One region of the Pseudomonas sp. LBUM1652 genome, then DNA from elsewhere that is predicted to be linked to it. Evidence: predicted binding sites of a transcription regulator. Region 1 holds the regulator's gene; the other holds the start of a gene.

The links. The regulator FliA, encoded in region 1, starts transcription of late flagellar genes. The targets are predictions, from matches to a motif close to CTAAAGTTTNNNNNNNNNNNGCCGNTAA.
Region 2: ACA069_RS27775 (methyl-accepting chemotaxis protein) is a predicted target of FliA. The motif match lies at 5,478-5,505, and genes of this name have one in related genera.

What each region holds. Positions count from the first base shown of each region.
Region 1 covers NZ_CP166804.1:1,890,906-1,898,513, forward strand. Annotated here, with positions in the region: gene ACA069_RS08575 (DUF6124 family protein) at 232-591, opposite strand; gene flhA (flagellar biosynthesis protein FlhA) at 1,235-3,364, shown strand; gene flhF (flagellar biosynthesis GTPase FlhF) at 3,376-4,716, shown strand; gene fleN (flagellar synthesis regulator FleN) at 4,833-5,663, shown strand; gene fliA (RNA polymerase sigma factor FliA) at 5,660-6,400, shown strand; gene ACA069_RS08600 (chemotaxis response regulator CheY) at 6,567-6,938, shown strand; gene ACA069_RS08605 (protein phosphatase CheZ) at 6,956-7,608, shown strand, end outside.
Region 2 covers NZ_CP166804.1:6,120,071-6,127,678, forward strand. Annotated here, with positions in the region: gene ACA069_RS27760 (helix-turn-helix domain-containing protein) at 1-64, opposite strand, end outside; gene ACA069_RS27765 (YifB family Mg chelatase-like AAA ATPase) at 474-1,967, shown strand; gene ACA069_RS27770 (aldose 1-epimerase family protein) at 1,964-3,178, opposite strand; gene ACA069_RS27775 (methyl-accepting chemotaxis protein) at 3,398-5,374, opposite strand; gene ACA069_RS27780 (LysR substrate-binding domain-containing protein) at 5,556-6,476, opposite strand; gene ACA069_RS27785 (NorM family multidrug efflux MATE transporter) at 6,635-7,608, shown strand, end outside.

The DNA of each region.
Region 1 (7,608 bases):
GCAGAGGGAACGGGCAGGAGCTATCAGAGCGCTAAACGATGAATTAGACACCTGTCAGATCTGACAGGTGGCGACGAGTGGTCATCAGTGCGAAGTAAATGTGGGTTGTCTCTGATAGATCTCAAACAGCTGAAACCAAAAAAACCGCCGTCCCGATTGAACGGGGCGGCGGTTTTTTTGATCGTTCCCACGCAGAGCGTGGGAACGATCTTCAGGCCTGGGGGCAGCGGGCTAGTTCGGCAACTCCAGATTATCCAGCACCCGATTCACCGCCAGTTCCCCGAGCATGATCAGTTGCGCAATGCCCAGCAGCGTCCTGCGTTGCGAGGCGGGTATGAGATGGGCGAAGTCATTGGCGATGGTTCTTGCTGAGGCGAGAGTTTCGCAAGCGTTGGCCAAGAGTTCCTCGTTTTTGAAGTCTGCGGTAACGGCGTACATCGCACGGGTTTTACGTGGCGGCGGCGTGGAACCGGGCGGGCAGAGATAGTGATCGAGGGCGCGGTCGGCGGCTTCGTGGAGCTTTTTCGAATCGAGGGATTCGTAGGGCGAGGTGGGATCGGTTTCGGGCGGGTTGGGTGTTGGTTTGATCATGGTGAAGCTCCTTTGAGGGGGAGCCGCCAAATCCTGTCGCTAAACAGGAGGGGTGGCGGCTGTACGCAGGTTAGCGAACCGGTCAAAGGCACCCGGTAGACCGCGAGGGTCTCCCGCATACAGCCACCATAGAGACATTGCAGACATACAGATCCGCAACGAAGCCAGGAACGCTGATGCACCTTTAATCTGATCCGAGTCGCTAAACCCGATCGCTGATTGGTCAGCGACCGGACCACAATAGAACCCGACCCCAAGGTGCACAAGCCGGCGGATTCTGGCTTGGCTGTAGGCAATGGCGCAAGGATTTGTAGCCTTGGAGGCGTGTCAGAAGGTGTCTTTTAAACACCTGAGTTTAAGACGCAATTTTCGCTGACTTCACTGGCCCCTTCGCGAGCAGGCTCGCTCCCACATTTGGAATGCATTCCAATCCCGCATTTTGGTTTGTATTTCATTCCATATTTGGAATGCGGTTCCCTGTGGGAGCGAGCCTGCTCGCGAAAGGGCCAGCCCAATCAGCAAAAAACTCCCCGCCAACCCGCTCTATTTCATTCCCCGGCAAAAGTTGGAAGGCTTCTTGCAATAGCCGCCGTGAGCCCGCTCTGGGCGTCAAAAGTTTGCTTTAAAGGAACGGGGAAAACCGGTGGATCGCTCTCAGTTATTCAACACTGCTCGCACTAACGTTGCCGACCTCAGTCGAGGCAATCTGGGCGTGCCGTTGTTGCTGCTGGTCATGTTGGCAATGATGATGTTGCCGATCCCGCCGTTCCTGCTGGACGTGTTTTTTACCTTCAACATTGCTCTGTCGATCGTCGTCCTGCTGGTCTGCGTTTACGCGCTGCGGCCGCTGGATTTTGCGGTGTTCCCGACCATTCTGCTGGTCGCGACATTGCTGAGGCTGGCGTTGAACGTGGCGTCGACGCGGGTGGTGATGCTCCACGGGCAGGACGGCCACGCCGCCGCCGGTAAGGTGATCCAGGCCTTTGGTGAAGTGGTGATCGGCGGTAACTACGTGGTCGGTATCGTGGTCTTCGCGATCCTGATGATCATCAACTTCGTTGTGGTGACCAAGGGTGCCGGGCGGATTTCCGAGGTGAGCGCACGTTTCACCCTCGATGCAATGCCTGGCAAACAAATGGCCATCGACGCCGACCTCAACGCCGGCCTGATCGACCAGAACCAAGCCAAGTCGCGCCGTCAGGAAGTCGCCCAAGAGGCTGAGTTCTACGGTTCGATGGACGGTGCCAGCAAATTCGTTCGCGGTGACGCCATCGCCGGTTTGCTGATTCTGTTCATCAACCTCATCGGCGGCATGGCTGTCGGTATCTTCCAGCACAACATGACCTTCGCCGACGCCGGCAAGGTTTACGCCTTGCTGACCATTGGTGACGGTTTGGTGGCGCAATTGCCATCACTGTTGTTATCAACAGCGGCAGCGATCATGGTGACCCGTGCTTCCGGTTCGGAAGACATGGGCAAACAGATCAACCGTCAGATGTTCGCCTCGCCGAAAGCGCTGGCGGTGGCTGCTGGTTTGATGGCGGTCATGGGCCTGGTGCCGGGCATGCCGCACTTCTCGTTCCTGAGCATGGCTGCACTGGCCGCCGGTGGCGCGTATCTGTTCTGGAAGAAACAAAACGTCGTCAAGGTGCAGGCGCTGCAAGAGGTCAAGCGTCAGCAGGAACTGCTGCCGTCGCCGGCCCGCGCCATGGAAACCAAGGAGCTTGGCTGGGACGATGTGACCCCGATCGACATGATCGGCCTGGAAGTCGGTTATCGCCTGATTCCGCTGGTGGACCGCAATCAGGGCGGACAATTGCTGGCGCGGATCAAAGGCGTGCGCAAGAAGCTCTCGCAGGATCTGGGCTTCCTGATGCCCACTGTGCACATTCGTGACAACCTCGATCTGGCGCCGAGCGCCTATCGCCTGACCCTGATGGGCGTGATCCTTGCTGAAGCCGAGATCTACCCGGATCGCGAACTGGCGATCAACCCGGGCCAGGTCTACGGCACGCTCAACGGCATCAACGCCAAAGATCCGGCTTTCGGTCTGGAAGCGGTGTGGATCGAAATCAGCCAACGGGCGCAGGCGCAATCCCTTGGTTACACCGTGGTTGATGCGAGCACTGTGGTCGCGACCCACTTGAACCAGATTTTGTACAAGCATTCCAGTGAGCTGATCGGCCACGAGGAAGTGCAGCAACTCATGCAATTGCTGGCCAAAAGCTCGCCGAAACTGGCCGAAGAGCTGGTGCCGGGTGTGGTCTCGCTGTCGCAGTTGCTCAAAGTGTTGCAGGCGCTGCTGGCCGAACACGTGCCGGTACGCGATATCCGCAGCATTGCCGAAGCTATCGCTAACAACGCCGCGAAGAGTCAAGATACCGCCGCGCTGGTGGCCGCCGTGCGCGTCGGCGTATCCCGCGCCATCGTCCAAAGCATTGTAGGCACTGAGTCCGAGCTGCCTGTGATCACGTTGGAGCCAAGGTTGGAACAAATATTGCTCAATAGTCTGCAGAAGGCAGGACAAGGCTCGGAAGAGGGCGTTCTGCTGGAGCCAAGCATGGCCGAGAAGCTGCAACGGTCGCTCATCGAAGCGGCGCAGCGTCAGGAAATGCAAGGTCAGCCGGTGATCCTGTTGGTAGCAGGCCCGATTCGCGCGATGCTTTCGCGCTTCGGTCGCCTCGCAGTTCCGGGGCTGCACGTGCTGGCCTACCAGGAAATCCCGGACAACAAGCAAGTGACGATCGTTGCGACAGTAGGGCCCAACGGCTGAGGTAGTGGTTTATGCAAGTTAAGCGTTTTTTCGCCGCCGATATGCGTCAGGCCATGAAGCTGGTTCGTGATGAGCTGGGCGCTGATGCCGCCATCATTGGCAACCGCCGCATTGCCGGCGGCGTCGAGCTGACGGCGGCGCTGGATTACAAACTGTCGGCGCTGGCGCCACGAGTTCCGAACATGGAACTCGAGGATGAACTGCGCAAGACCCAGTCGCGTATCGTCACTGCACAAGCCGAACTGAGCCTGCGTGGCGAAGCCGACGGCAATAGCAATCGCCAGATCTTTGCCGGGCTGCCGTTGACCGCTGGCCTGCCGCTGACTGCCGCCGAACCGTTGAGCGAGCCGACTTACGCTGCGCCAGCGCGTTCAGCTCCGGCACCTGCGCAATCGTCTGGCGGTGTTGATCCGCGTGCACTGGATTCGATGCGTTTTGAATTGAACAGCCTGCGCGAGCTGATGGAAGTCCAGCTCGGCACCCTGGCCTGGAATCAGCTGCAAGGCAGCCGTCCGGCGCAAGCCAACCTGTATCGCCGTCTGCAACGGATCGGTCTGTCCGGCCCGCTGTCGCGCGACTTGCTGGCGATGATCACTGATATCGAAGAACCTCGTCAGGCCTGGCGCATGTTGCTGGCGCACCTGGCGCGGATGATTGCCGTACCGGAAGTCGAGCCGCTGGAAGAGGGCGGTGTGATTGCGATGGTCGGCCCTGCCGGCATGGGCAAGACCACCACGCTGGCCAAGCTTGCTGCGCGCTATGTGCTCAAATACGGCGCGCAGAACGTCGCGCTGGTGAGCATGGACAGTTTCCGCATCGGCGCTCAGGAACAACTGAAGACCCTGGGCCGGATTCTCAACGTGCCGGTAACCCACGTCGATCCGGGCCAGTCGCTGGTCCAGGCGCTGGATCCGCTGCTGCGCAAACGCGTGGTGCTGATCGATACCGCCGGCCTGCAAGCCAGCGATCCGGCACTGCGCATGCAGCTCGAAAGCCTGGCCGGTCGTGGCATTCGTTCAAAAAATTATCTGGTCTTGGCAACCACCAGCCAGAAACAGGTTCTAACCGCCGCTTATCACAGTTACAAGCGTTGCGGGCTCGCCGGGTGCATCCTGACTAAACTGGATGAAACGGCCAGCCTTGGCGAAGTGTTGAGCCTGGCGATCAGTCATGAATTGCCGGTCGCGTACCTGACCGATGGCCCACGGATTCCGGATGATTTGCATCTGCCGCGCCGTCATCAACTGGTCAGCCGCGCCGTCAGCGTGCAAATGCAGGAAGAACCCAGCGAAGAAGCCATGGCTGACATGTTCGCTGATATCTATCACAGCCCGACCAAGCAGGTAGGCTGAGGTATTCATGAACAGTTTTTGTACCTACATCGATGGTCTGCCACGCATTGTTCCGGTTGTGAACGCGCAGCCAGTAATGTGGCCTCCGTCTATGCAAGACAAGGTAAAGAAATAACATGGGCAGCATGCATCCCGTACAGGTGATCGCGGTGACCGGCGGCAAAGGTGGCGTCGGCAAGACTAACGTGTCAGTGAACTTGTCTCTGGCGCTGGCAGAGCTTGGCCGTCGGGTCATGCTGCTGGACGCCGATCTGGGGCTGGCGAACGTCGACGTTCTGCTGGGCCTGACGCCCAAACGCACGCTGGCCGACGTGATCGAAGGCCGCTGCGAGCTGCGCGACGTTTTGTTGCAAGGCCCGGGCGGGATCCGCATCGTGCCCGCTGCGTCCGGCACTCAGAGCATGGTTCACCTCAGCCCGGCGCAACATGCCGGTCTGATTCAGGCCTTCAGTGACATCGGCGACAATCTCGACGTTTTGGTGATCGACACCGCTGCGGGTATTGGTGACTCGGTAGTCAGTTTTGTTCGCGCCGCGCAAGAAGTGTTGCTGGTGGTCTGCGACGAGCCGACCTCGATCACTGACGCTTACGCCCTGATCAAGTTGCTCAATCGCGATTACGGCATGAACCGCTTCCGCGTCCTGGCCAACATGGCCCAGAGCCCGCAAGAAGGTCGCAACCTGTTCGCCAAGTTGACCAAGGTCACGGATCGCTTTCTTGACGTGGCCCTACAATACGTCGGCGCCGTGCCTTACGACGAAAGCGTGCGCAAGGCGGTGCAGAAGCAGCGTGCGGTCTATGAAGCCTTCCCGCGTTCCAAGTGCGCGCTGGCGTTCAAGGCGATCGCCCAGAAGGTCGACACCTGGCCGCTGCCTGCCAACCCGCGCGGCCACCTTGAGTTTTTCGTCGAACGCCTCGTGCAGCAAACGGCAGGGCCTGTGCTATGACCGCCAGCGGTATGAATTACTACAAGAAGTCGGCACGTGACGCGCAGTACGAATTGATCGAGCGTTACGCGCCACTGGTAAAACGCATTGCCTATCACCTGCTGGCGCGATTGCCGGCGAGTGTGCAGGTCGAGGATCTGATCCAGGCCGGGATGATCGGTCTGCTCGAAGTCTCGACCAAATATGACGCCAGCAAAGGCGCCAGTTTCGAAACGTACGCGGGCATTCGAATCCGCGGCGCGATGCTCGACGAAGTGCGCAAAGGGGACTGGGCGCCACGCTCGGTTCACCGCAACACCCGTATGGTCAGTGACGCGATTCGTGCAATTGAAGCTAAAACCGGCCGTGATGCTAAAGATCACGAGGTTGCGGCCGAACTCCAATTGAGTCTCGACGATTACTACGGGATTTTGAATGACACCCTGGGCAGCCGCTTGTTCAGTTTCGACGACCTGTTGCAGGACGGCGAACACGAAGGGCTGCACGAGGATGGCGCCAGTGCTCATCTTGAGCCGTCACGCGATCTGGAAGATGAACGCTTCCAGGCAGCGCTGGCGGACGCGATTGCCAATTTGCCGGAGCGTGAGCGACTGGTGTTGGCGCTGTACTACGACGAAGAGCTGAACCTCAAGGAGATCGGTGAAGTCCTTGGCGTCAGTGAATCGCGGGTCAGCCAGTTACACAGCCAGTGCGCGGCCCGTTTGCGGGGGCGTTTGGGGGAGTGGCGAGCGCGCTGAAGGCAGTGTGGGGACACTGCGAACGAGGCTGGTGCGGTGATAAACGGCACCGGTCTTGCTCTGTTGTGCTCCAGACAGTCTTCGAGTGCTGCGCCGATTGATTGAAGTGGCGCGTCCAGGTGCTGGGCGCGTTTAAGACTGCTTGGAGGTCGAATTGAACAAAGACATGAAAATCCTCATCGTTGATGACTTCTCAACGATGCGGCGGATCATCAAGAACCTGCTGCGGGATCTTGGGTTCACCAACACCGTAGAGGCCGACGATGGCGTCACCGCCATTCCGGTACTCAACAGCGGCAGCATCGACTTTCTGGTAACGGACTGGAACATGCCGGGCATGACCGGTATCGATCTGCTGCGTCACGTGCGTGCCGATGAAAAACTCAAGCACCTGCCAGTGCTGATGGTGACCGCTGAAGCCAAGCGCGAGCAAATCATCGAGGCCGCTCAGGCCGGTGTGAACGGCTACGTGGTCAAACCTTTCACGGCTCAGGCGTTGAAAGACAAAATCGAGAAGATTTTCGAACGCATCGGCTGATGACGCGCGGGGGAGCTATGGAGCATAACGAATCTTCACAGGGCGATTTCGAATCGACCCTGAAAAAACACGCGGTCGAACTGGTCGAGAGCCTTGAAAAAGGCAGGTTCGGCGACGCTGTGCAACTGATCCATGAGCTCAATCAGACCCGTGACCGCGGCCTGTATCAGGAAGTGGGCAAGCTCACACGCGAACTGCACAGTGCGATCGTCAACTTCCAGATCGATCCGCACATGCCGCAGGCCGAGGAAGTGTCGCAAATCACCGACGCCACCGAACGCCTGGGCTATGTGGTCAAGCTGACAGAAGCCGCGGCCAACCGCACCATGGATCTGGTGGAAAGCGCCACGCCGGTGGTCAATGGTCTGGCTGAAGAAGCCCAGGCCTTGAGTACCGATTGGGGGCGTTTCATGCGTCGTGAAGTCGGGGCTGAAGAGTTCCGCGAACTGGCGCGCCGGGTCGACGGTTTTCTGTCGCGCAGCAGCACGGACAACCGTGCGGTGTCGAGCAATCTGAACGACATCCTGCTGGCTCAGGATTATCAGGACCTTACCGGTCAAGTGATCAAGCGTGTGACCCAACTGGTCACCGAAGTCGAAAGCAATTTGCTCAAACTCGTCCTCATGGCCAGTCAGGTGGACCGCTTTGCGGGCATCGAACATGACCGTGC
Region 2 (7,608 bases), 2.1 Mb from region 1:
CGTCATCCAAGCCATTTGTGGTCAGATCGCTACTGGTGTCTTGCGCATTGCCATTGTGATTCATCATTTCCCTCTGAATGCTCTGCGTCGGCGAACTCCGCGTCTGACAACTATCAGTTCCACCTCTCTTGCGGCATAGCATTGAATCGTCCGGTCGTCGGTAGGGTGCACGCCTCTAGGCTCCAGTAAGCAAATGGCCGGAATATCTCTCAGATTTCCGCTCCACATTTGACTTCCGGCACAGCAATTTCTTTCCGACCAGCACTATACCTGTTCAGGTATGAGCAGCAAGTGCTTAAAACCGTACGAAATCACATCTCTGCTAGCTCGTCTTCAACCCCAAAATTCAACGAACCACAATCCGCAACATCCAGTGAAGGTTTACCTCCGCAGCAGCTCCACCAAATATATTCTTCCAACTACCCTTAAAAAACCCGCAGGAAGCGGCCCCCGATTCAGCTCAAGGAACGACCATGTCCCTCTCCATCGTCCACAGTCGCGCCCAGATTGGCGTGGATGCTCCCGCCGTTACCGTCGAAGTCCATCTGGCCAACGGCCTGCCGTCGCTGACCATGGTCGGCCTGCCCGAGGCGGCGGTGAAGGAGAGCAAGGATCGGGTGCGCAGCGCGATCATCAATTCCGGGCTGCAGTTTCCGGCGCGGCGGATCACCTTGAATCTTGCGCCGGCGGATTTGCCCAAGGATGGCGGGCGGTTTGATCTGGCGATTGCCTTGGGGATTCTGTCGGCGAGTGTGCAGGTGCCGTGTCTGACGCTGGATGATGTGGAGTGTCTCGGTGAGCTGGCGTTGTCCGGTGCTGTGCGGCCGGTGCGCGGGGTGTTGCCCGCGGCATTGGCGGCGCGCAAGGCCGGGCGGACGCTGGTGGTACCGCGCGCAAATGCCGAGGAGGCGTGCCTGGCGTCGGGGCTGAAGGTGTTTGCGGTGGATCATCTGTTGGAGGCGGTGGCGCATTTCAACGGGCATACGCCAGTGGAGCCTTATGTATCGGACGGTTTGATTCATGCCGCCAGACCCTATCCCGATCTCAACGAAGTGCAGGGGCAATTGGCAGCCAAACGTGCGCTGCTGATCGCGGCGGCGGGCGCGCACAACCTGTTGTTCAGCGGGCCACCGGGAACGGGTAAGACATTGCTGGCCAGTCGATTGCCGGGGCTGCTGCCGCCGCTGTCCGAATGCGAAGCGCTGGAAGTGGCCGCCATTCAATCCGTTGCCAGCGGCGTGCCGTTGACCCATTGGCCGCAGCGACCGTTTCGCCAACCCCATCACTCGGCATCCGGCCCCGCACTGGTCGGTGGCAGTTCAAAACCGCAACCCGGCGAGATCACCCTCGCCCACCACGGCGTGCTGTTTCTCGATGAGCTGCCGGAGTTTGATCGCAAGGTGCTGGAGGTACTGCGCGAACCGATGGAATCCGGGCATATCGTGATTGCCCGGGCCAAGGATCGCGTGCGTTTTCCGGCGCGGTTTCAGCTAGTGGCAGCGATGAATCCGTGTCCCTGTGGATATCTTGGCGAGCCGAGCGGCAAGTGCTCATGCACACCGGATATGGTGCAGCGCTATCGCAACAAACTGTCAGGGCCGCTACTGGACCGGATCGATTTGCACCTGACGGTGGCGCGGGAGGCGACGGCGTTGAACCCAGCGGTAAAGCCAGGTGAGGACAGCGCCAGCGCAGCGGCGTTGGTGGCCGAGGCGCGTGAACGACAGCAAAAGCGTCAAGGCTGTGCGAATGCCTTCCTTGATCTGCCGGGCCTGAAGAGGCACTGCAAGTTATCCACAGCCGACGAAACCTGGCTGGAGTCCGCCTGTGAGCGACTGACGTTGTCGCTGCGCTCAGCCCATCGTTTACTCAAAGTCGCCAGAACCCTGGCAGACCTTGAGCAAGTCGATGCAATCAGGCGTGAGCACTTGGCCGAAGCGCTGCAGTATCGGCCGGCGACGCCTTAATGCTCGGTCAGATCAACCAGTGGTGCCTGCCGCACTTCGGTTGCGCGCCCGGCCTGAATTTCGGTTACACGCTTCAAGGCGTTATCCACAGCATTTTTGTCGGCGAGCAGGCTGTAGCTGATCTGGAACTGTTTGTGTTCCTTCGGCGCAATGGTCGGCACCAGATTCAGCGGACGCTGATAGCGGCGATTGTAGGAGAAACTGGTGCCCGGCTCCAGTCCCGTGACATAGCCCTGCCCTTGGGTATCAGTGTTTTTCCACAGGGAAAACACCGGCAACTGCTGGGTGTTGAAGCCGACGGAAACACCGAGGCTGCCGGCCTTGTTATGCAGAACGGTCAGGGTTTCACCTTTGGCGTCAGCATAGGGCACGACGTTGTAGACGGTTTCGTCGTAGTCCTTGGTCGGTGCGCGGTAGGTCTGCCAGTCGGGCAAATCGCCCTTGGCCTTGTCGTTGAAAGGCGAGACCTGTTTCACCGGCGCAGCAAAACGGGCGCCCTGCTCAAGGAACGGCGTACTGAAGTTGCTGTGATACAGCGCCTGATATTCCTTTGGATAATCGCCGTTGTTGGTCAACTTATCGTTGAGTGCGAAACGCACGCTGCCGGGCTCGGTGACCAGTTCAGTGACGACCGTGAAGTCGACTTTCTTGAACGCCTGCTCTTTCAGTTCGCCGCGCAGACTGATGGCGTAGGGTGGTTCTTCATCGATGTGCAGCGTGACAGTGCTGGCCGGGATGTTGGCGGCGCGCCCGTGCAGGGTCAGCAGCTCACCATTGTCCATGCCGGGATGGCCGACCCATTCGTAACCGCAGCGGGTCACCAGTTCGTTGAAGCCTTCCAGCCAGCCCAGGCCACCGCGTCCGTTGAGTTCGATGAATGCCGGATTGACCACATCCTTGACCGGCGAATCCCAGCCCATGCGCACGTTGCCAACGGAGGCGTGCAGGACATTCATGCCACGGGTCGGCACCACCGAGAGTTTCATCGTGCCGTTATCGATATCCACGATGCTCACACCTTCCTGCCGCCCACCATGCAAGGTGCGCAGGCTTACCGAGAAGGGTTTGTCGGTTTTCACGCCGAGTTGCTCACTGGTGATGGTCCAGTTTTGCGCGGGCTTATTGGTATCGAGAAGGACGTAATCCCAAGCCATGGCATGGGAGGCAGCGGACAGTGCGCCGAGTGCGGCGACGAGTTTGAGCGGGGACATGGCAGCAGCCTTTATTGGAGTTGTGCCATTTTTATAGCGCTGCGGAAACGTTTCAGCAAGTGTATTAGATCGACAGATCGCATGTTCTGCCGAAGATCTTCAGTGATGCAATCGCGAGCAGGCTCGCTCCCACAGGGGATCCGGGTCTTCACAAAATCTGTGATTCGCACCGGACACTGTAGGAGCGAGCCTGCTCGCGATAGCTATTTCAGGCGCACATCAACGGAAGCGATCAACCTCGGAACGCAAGTCCGCCGCCAGTTTCTCAAGCTCCTTGGCGGTCACGGCCAGGTTGGAAACCACTTCACGCTGCTCGCTGTTGGCCAACGCAATACTTTGCAGGTTGCTGCTGAGCAACGTCGCGGTGCTGCTCTGCTCCTGCGTCGCCGTGGTGATCGCTGCAAACTGCTGCCCCGCCGAACGGCTCTGCTCGTCAATCCGCGCCAGCGCAGATGCCACGTTGGCGTTGCGCGACAGGCCTTCCTGCATCAGCACATTGCCCTGCTCCATGGTGCTGATCGCGTTGCCGGTTTCCTGCTGAATGCTCTGGATCATGCCGGAGATTTCATCGGTCGCCTGACGAGTACGCGACGCGAGGTTACGCACCTCATCCGCCACCACCGCAAAGCCGCGACCTTGCTCGCCCGCACGCGCCGCTTCGATGGCTGCGTTGAGCGCCAGCAGGTTGGTCTGCTCGGCAATCGAGGTAATTACGCTGACGATGCCACCGATTTCCTGGGAACGCTGACCGAGGGTGTTGATCACGGTGGCAGTGGTGTTCAGCGCGCCGGCGATTTGTTCCAGAGAAGACGACGCCTCTTCCATCGAGCTGCGACCAATCTGCGTCTGCTGCGCGTTTTCCTGAGCCAGTCGCTGGGTGGCGCCCATGTTGTCGGCGATGTCCAGCGAGGTGGCGCTGAATTCTTCTACCGCGCCGGCCATGCTGGTGATCTCGCCGGATTGCTGCTCCATGCCTTCGTAAGCGCCGCCGGACAAACCGGAGAGCGCCTGCGCGCGGCGGTTGACCTCTTCCGAGGAGCGGCGGATGTGCTCGACCATGGTCGACAACGCCTGGCTCATCTGGTTGAACGCGCGGGACAGTTGACCGATTTCGTCGTTGCTCGACACGTTCAGACGCACGCTCAGATCACCGGCGCCCAAGGCTTCGGCCTGACGCACCAGATCACTCAACGGCGCCAATTTGCTGCGCAGCAACCACACCACCGAACCGACCGCCAGCAGCATCGCCAGCAAACTGCCGATGGCCAGTTGCGTACCCACGCTCCAGGTCACCGCACGGATTTCGGCTTTCGGCATGCTCGCCACGACCGCCCACGGCCCACCGTCGAACGGCACCGAAACGCTGTAGAAATCTTCAGCCTTGTCGCTCCAGAACTGGCCTTTGCCCGGGGTTTTGCTCAAGCCGCCGATCACCGTAACCGCCTGATCCAATGCTTGTACGCCCGCCGGTGCCACCAGCCATTTGCTCTGCTCATCGAGCAGCGCCAACGAGCCGGTCTGGCCAATACGGAAGCGCTTGAGGTTGTCGAACTGGGCGTTCTGCGCGTCGGTGTAATCGAACCCGACAAACAGCACCGCAATCACCTTGCCGCTGCTATCACGCACCGGTGTGTATTGAGTCATGTAGGAACGATCAAACAACAGAGCGCGACCGACATAACCCTGGCCCGCCATCAATTTCGCATAGGCCGGGTGAGCGTGATCGAGCAAGGTGCCGATGGCGCGACTGCCATCCTGTTTGGTCAGGGAGGTGCTGACACGGACAAAGTCTTCGCCACTGCGCACGAACAGCGTGGCGACACCGGCAGTCATCTGCTTGAACTCGTCGACTTCCTTGAAGTTGTTGTTCAGTACTTCGCTGCCCAGGTGCAGGCCCGGTGTCTGGGTGCCTGCCACGCTCACGGGCTCACTCGGGTGAATGCTCAAACCTGCGCTGAAGCGCTTCTCGAACAGCCCGCTCAGGCGCTGGGTGCTTTCACGCAGCGTACCGTGGAAGGTGCTCAATTGGTCGGCGAGCAGACGCGCCTCACTGGCCAAGTGCTCTTCACGGGTGGCGAGGTTGGCTGTATCCAGCGAACGCAGGGCGAACACCGTACTGCCGCTGATGACAATCGCCAGTATCACGGCGAGCGCGAGACCCAGCTGTGAGGCGATCCGAGCGCGAGGTTGAGACATGGACAGCTCCTGGCCGAACTTGCCGATCCTCCTTGATCGCAGCTCGGATAATTTTCTAATGGGGGTGAATCCTGGATACCGGCACGACGGTTCCACATGCACGTATTCGGCGGCAAAACCGAATACTTGAGCGAACAGCAGGGTTATGGCACAAGGCCGGCATTGTGACGGCTCGAACGTTTCAGCTCAAGCGCGTAACGGCCGGCAGCACCATGGCGCGGACTTCGCCTTGCAGGAAGTCACTGAGGCGGCGCAAACGTTCACCTCCCGGCCGGGTTTTTGGCCACACCAGGTAATAATTCAGTCCACTGGCGACGGCGGTGGGCCACGGCAGACTCAAACGTCCCTGCGCGACATCCTCGGCGACCATCAACAGATCGCCCATCGACACGCCGTAACCGCGCGCCGCTGCAATCATCCCCAACTCCAGCGTATCGAACACCTGGCCGCCCTTGAGCGACACCTGATCAGAAAGCCCCATATGCTCCAGCCAACTGCGCCAATCACGGCGATCCGGAGTGGGATGGAGCAATTCGGCGGACGCCAGACGCGCCACGTCCCATGGCTGGTCATTCAGCAGGTTGGGCGCGCCCACCGGGATCAGCTCTTCGGGAAACAGCAGGCTGGCCTCCCAGTCCGGCGGAAAATGGCCGTCGCTGAGTAACACGGCGCAGTCAAAGGGCTCATCGTTGAAGTCCACCGAGTCCACGTCCATCCAGGCACTGGTCAATTGCACTTCGTTACCCGGCTGCAAATGACGAAAGCGACTGAGGCGCGCCAGCAGCCAGCGCATGGTCAGAGTCGACGGGGCTTTCATGCGCAGGATGTCGTCCTCTGCGCGCAAAGTGTTGCAGGCGCGCTCAAGGGCAGTGAAGCCTTCACGGATGCCCGGCAGCAGCATGCGCGCCGACTCGGTGAGTTGCAGATTGCGCCCGCTGCGGTGAAACAAGCGGCAGGCGAAATGTTCCTCTAGCGTACGAATGTGCCGGCTCACCGCGCTCTGGGTGATCGACAGCTCCTCGGCCGCGCGAGTGAACGAGCTGTGCCGCGCCGCCGCTTCAAATGCGCGCAGGGCATACAAAGGAGGAAGACGACGAGACATTCGGAAAGCTCCTATAGCGGGATGCGGCCAACTTATCAGAATCTGTTCAGGATGAGTTTTAATCATGCAACCCATCCTTTTTATCCCTTTGTGCATTCCCTGCCAAGCGTCGAGAATCGACGCTCTCCTGTTCCCTCTATTGATGAGTGGTGAAGACCATGCAGCATCCTGTGCGTACCGAACTCTGGGCCATCCTGCGGCTGTCGGGGCCGTTGATTGCTTCACAGTTGGCGCACATGTTGATGGTGCTGACCGACACCGTGATGATGGCGCGCATCAGTCCCGAAGCGCTGGCCGGCGGCGGCTTGGGCGCGGCAACTTACTCGTTCGTGTCGATTTTCTGCATCGGCGTGATTGCCGCGGTCGGCACCCTGGTGGCGATCCGTAAGGGCGCCGGCGACATCATTGGCGCCGCCCGCCTGACCCAAGCGGGATTGTGGCTGGCATGGCTGATGGCGCTGGGCGCAGGCTTGCTGTTGTGGAACCTGAAACCGGTGTTGCTGCTGTTCGGCCAGACCGAAACCAACGTCATCGCTGCCGGGCAATTTCTGATCGCCCTGCCCTTCGCCCTGCCCGGCTATCTGAGCTTCATGGCACTGCGCGGTTTCACCAGTGCGATTGGCCGGGCGACGCCAGTGATGGTGATCAGCCTTGCTGGCACGGTGGCCAACTTCCTGCTCAATTACGCGCTGATTACCGGCATGTTCGGCCTGCCGAAACTGGGTTTGATGGGCATCGGGCTGGTGACGGCGATCGTCGCCAACTGCATGGCGCTCGCGTTGGCCTGGCACATTCGCCGGCATCGCGCATATGACGCGTATCCGTTGCGCGCCGGCCTGTCGCGGCCGAACCGGCAATACCTCAAGGAACTCTGGCGGCTCGGTCTGCCGATTGGTGGCACTTACGCGGTGGAAGTCGGGTTGTTCGCCTTCGCGGCGTTGTGCATGGGCACCATGGGCAGCACGCAAATGGGCGCGCACCAGATTGCCCTGCAGATCGTTTCGGTGGCATTCATGGTGCCGGCGGGGATGTCGTACGCGATCACCATGCGTGTCGGCCAACATTACGGCGCCGGTCAGTTGCTGGATGCGCGCATGTCCGGTCGGGTCGGCATCGCGTTCGGCGCGGTGAT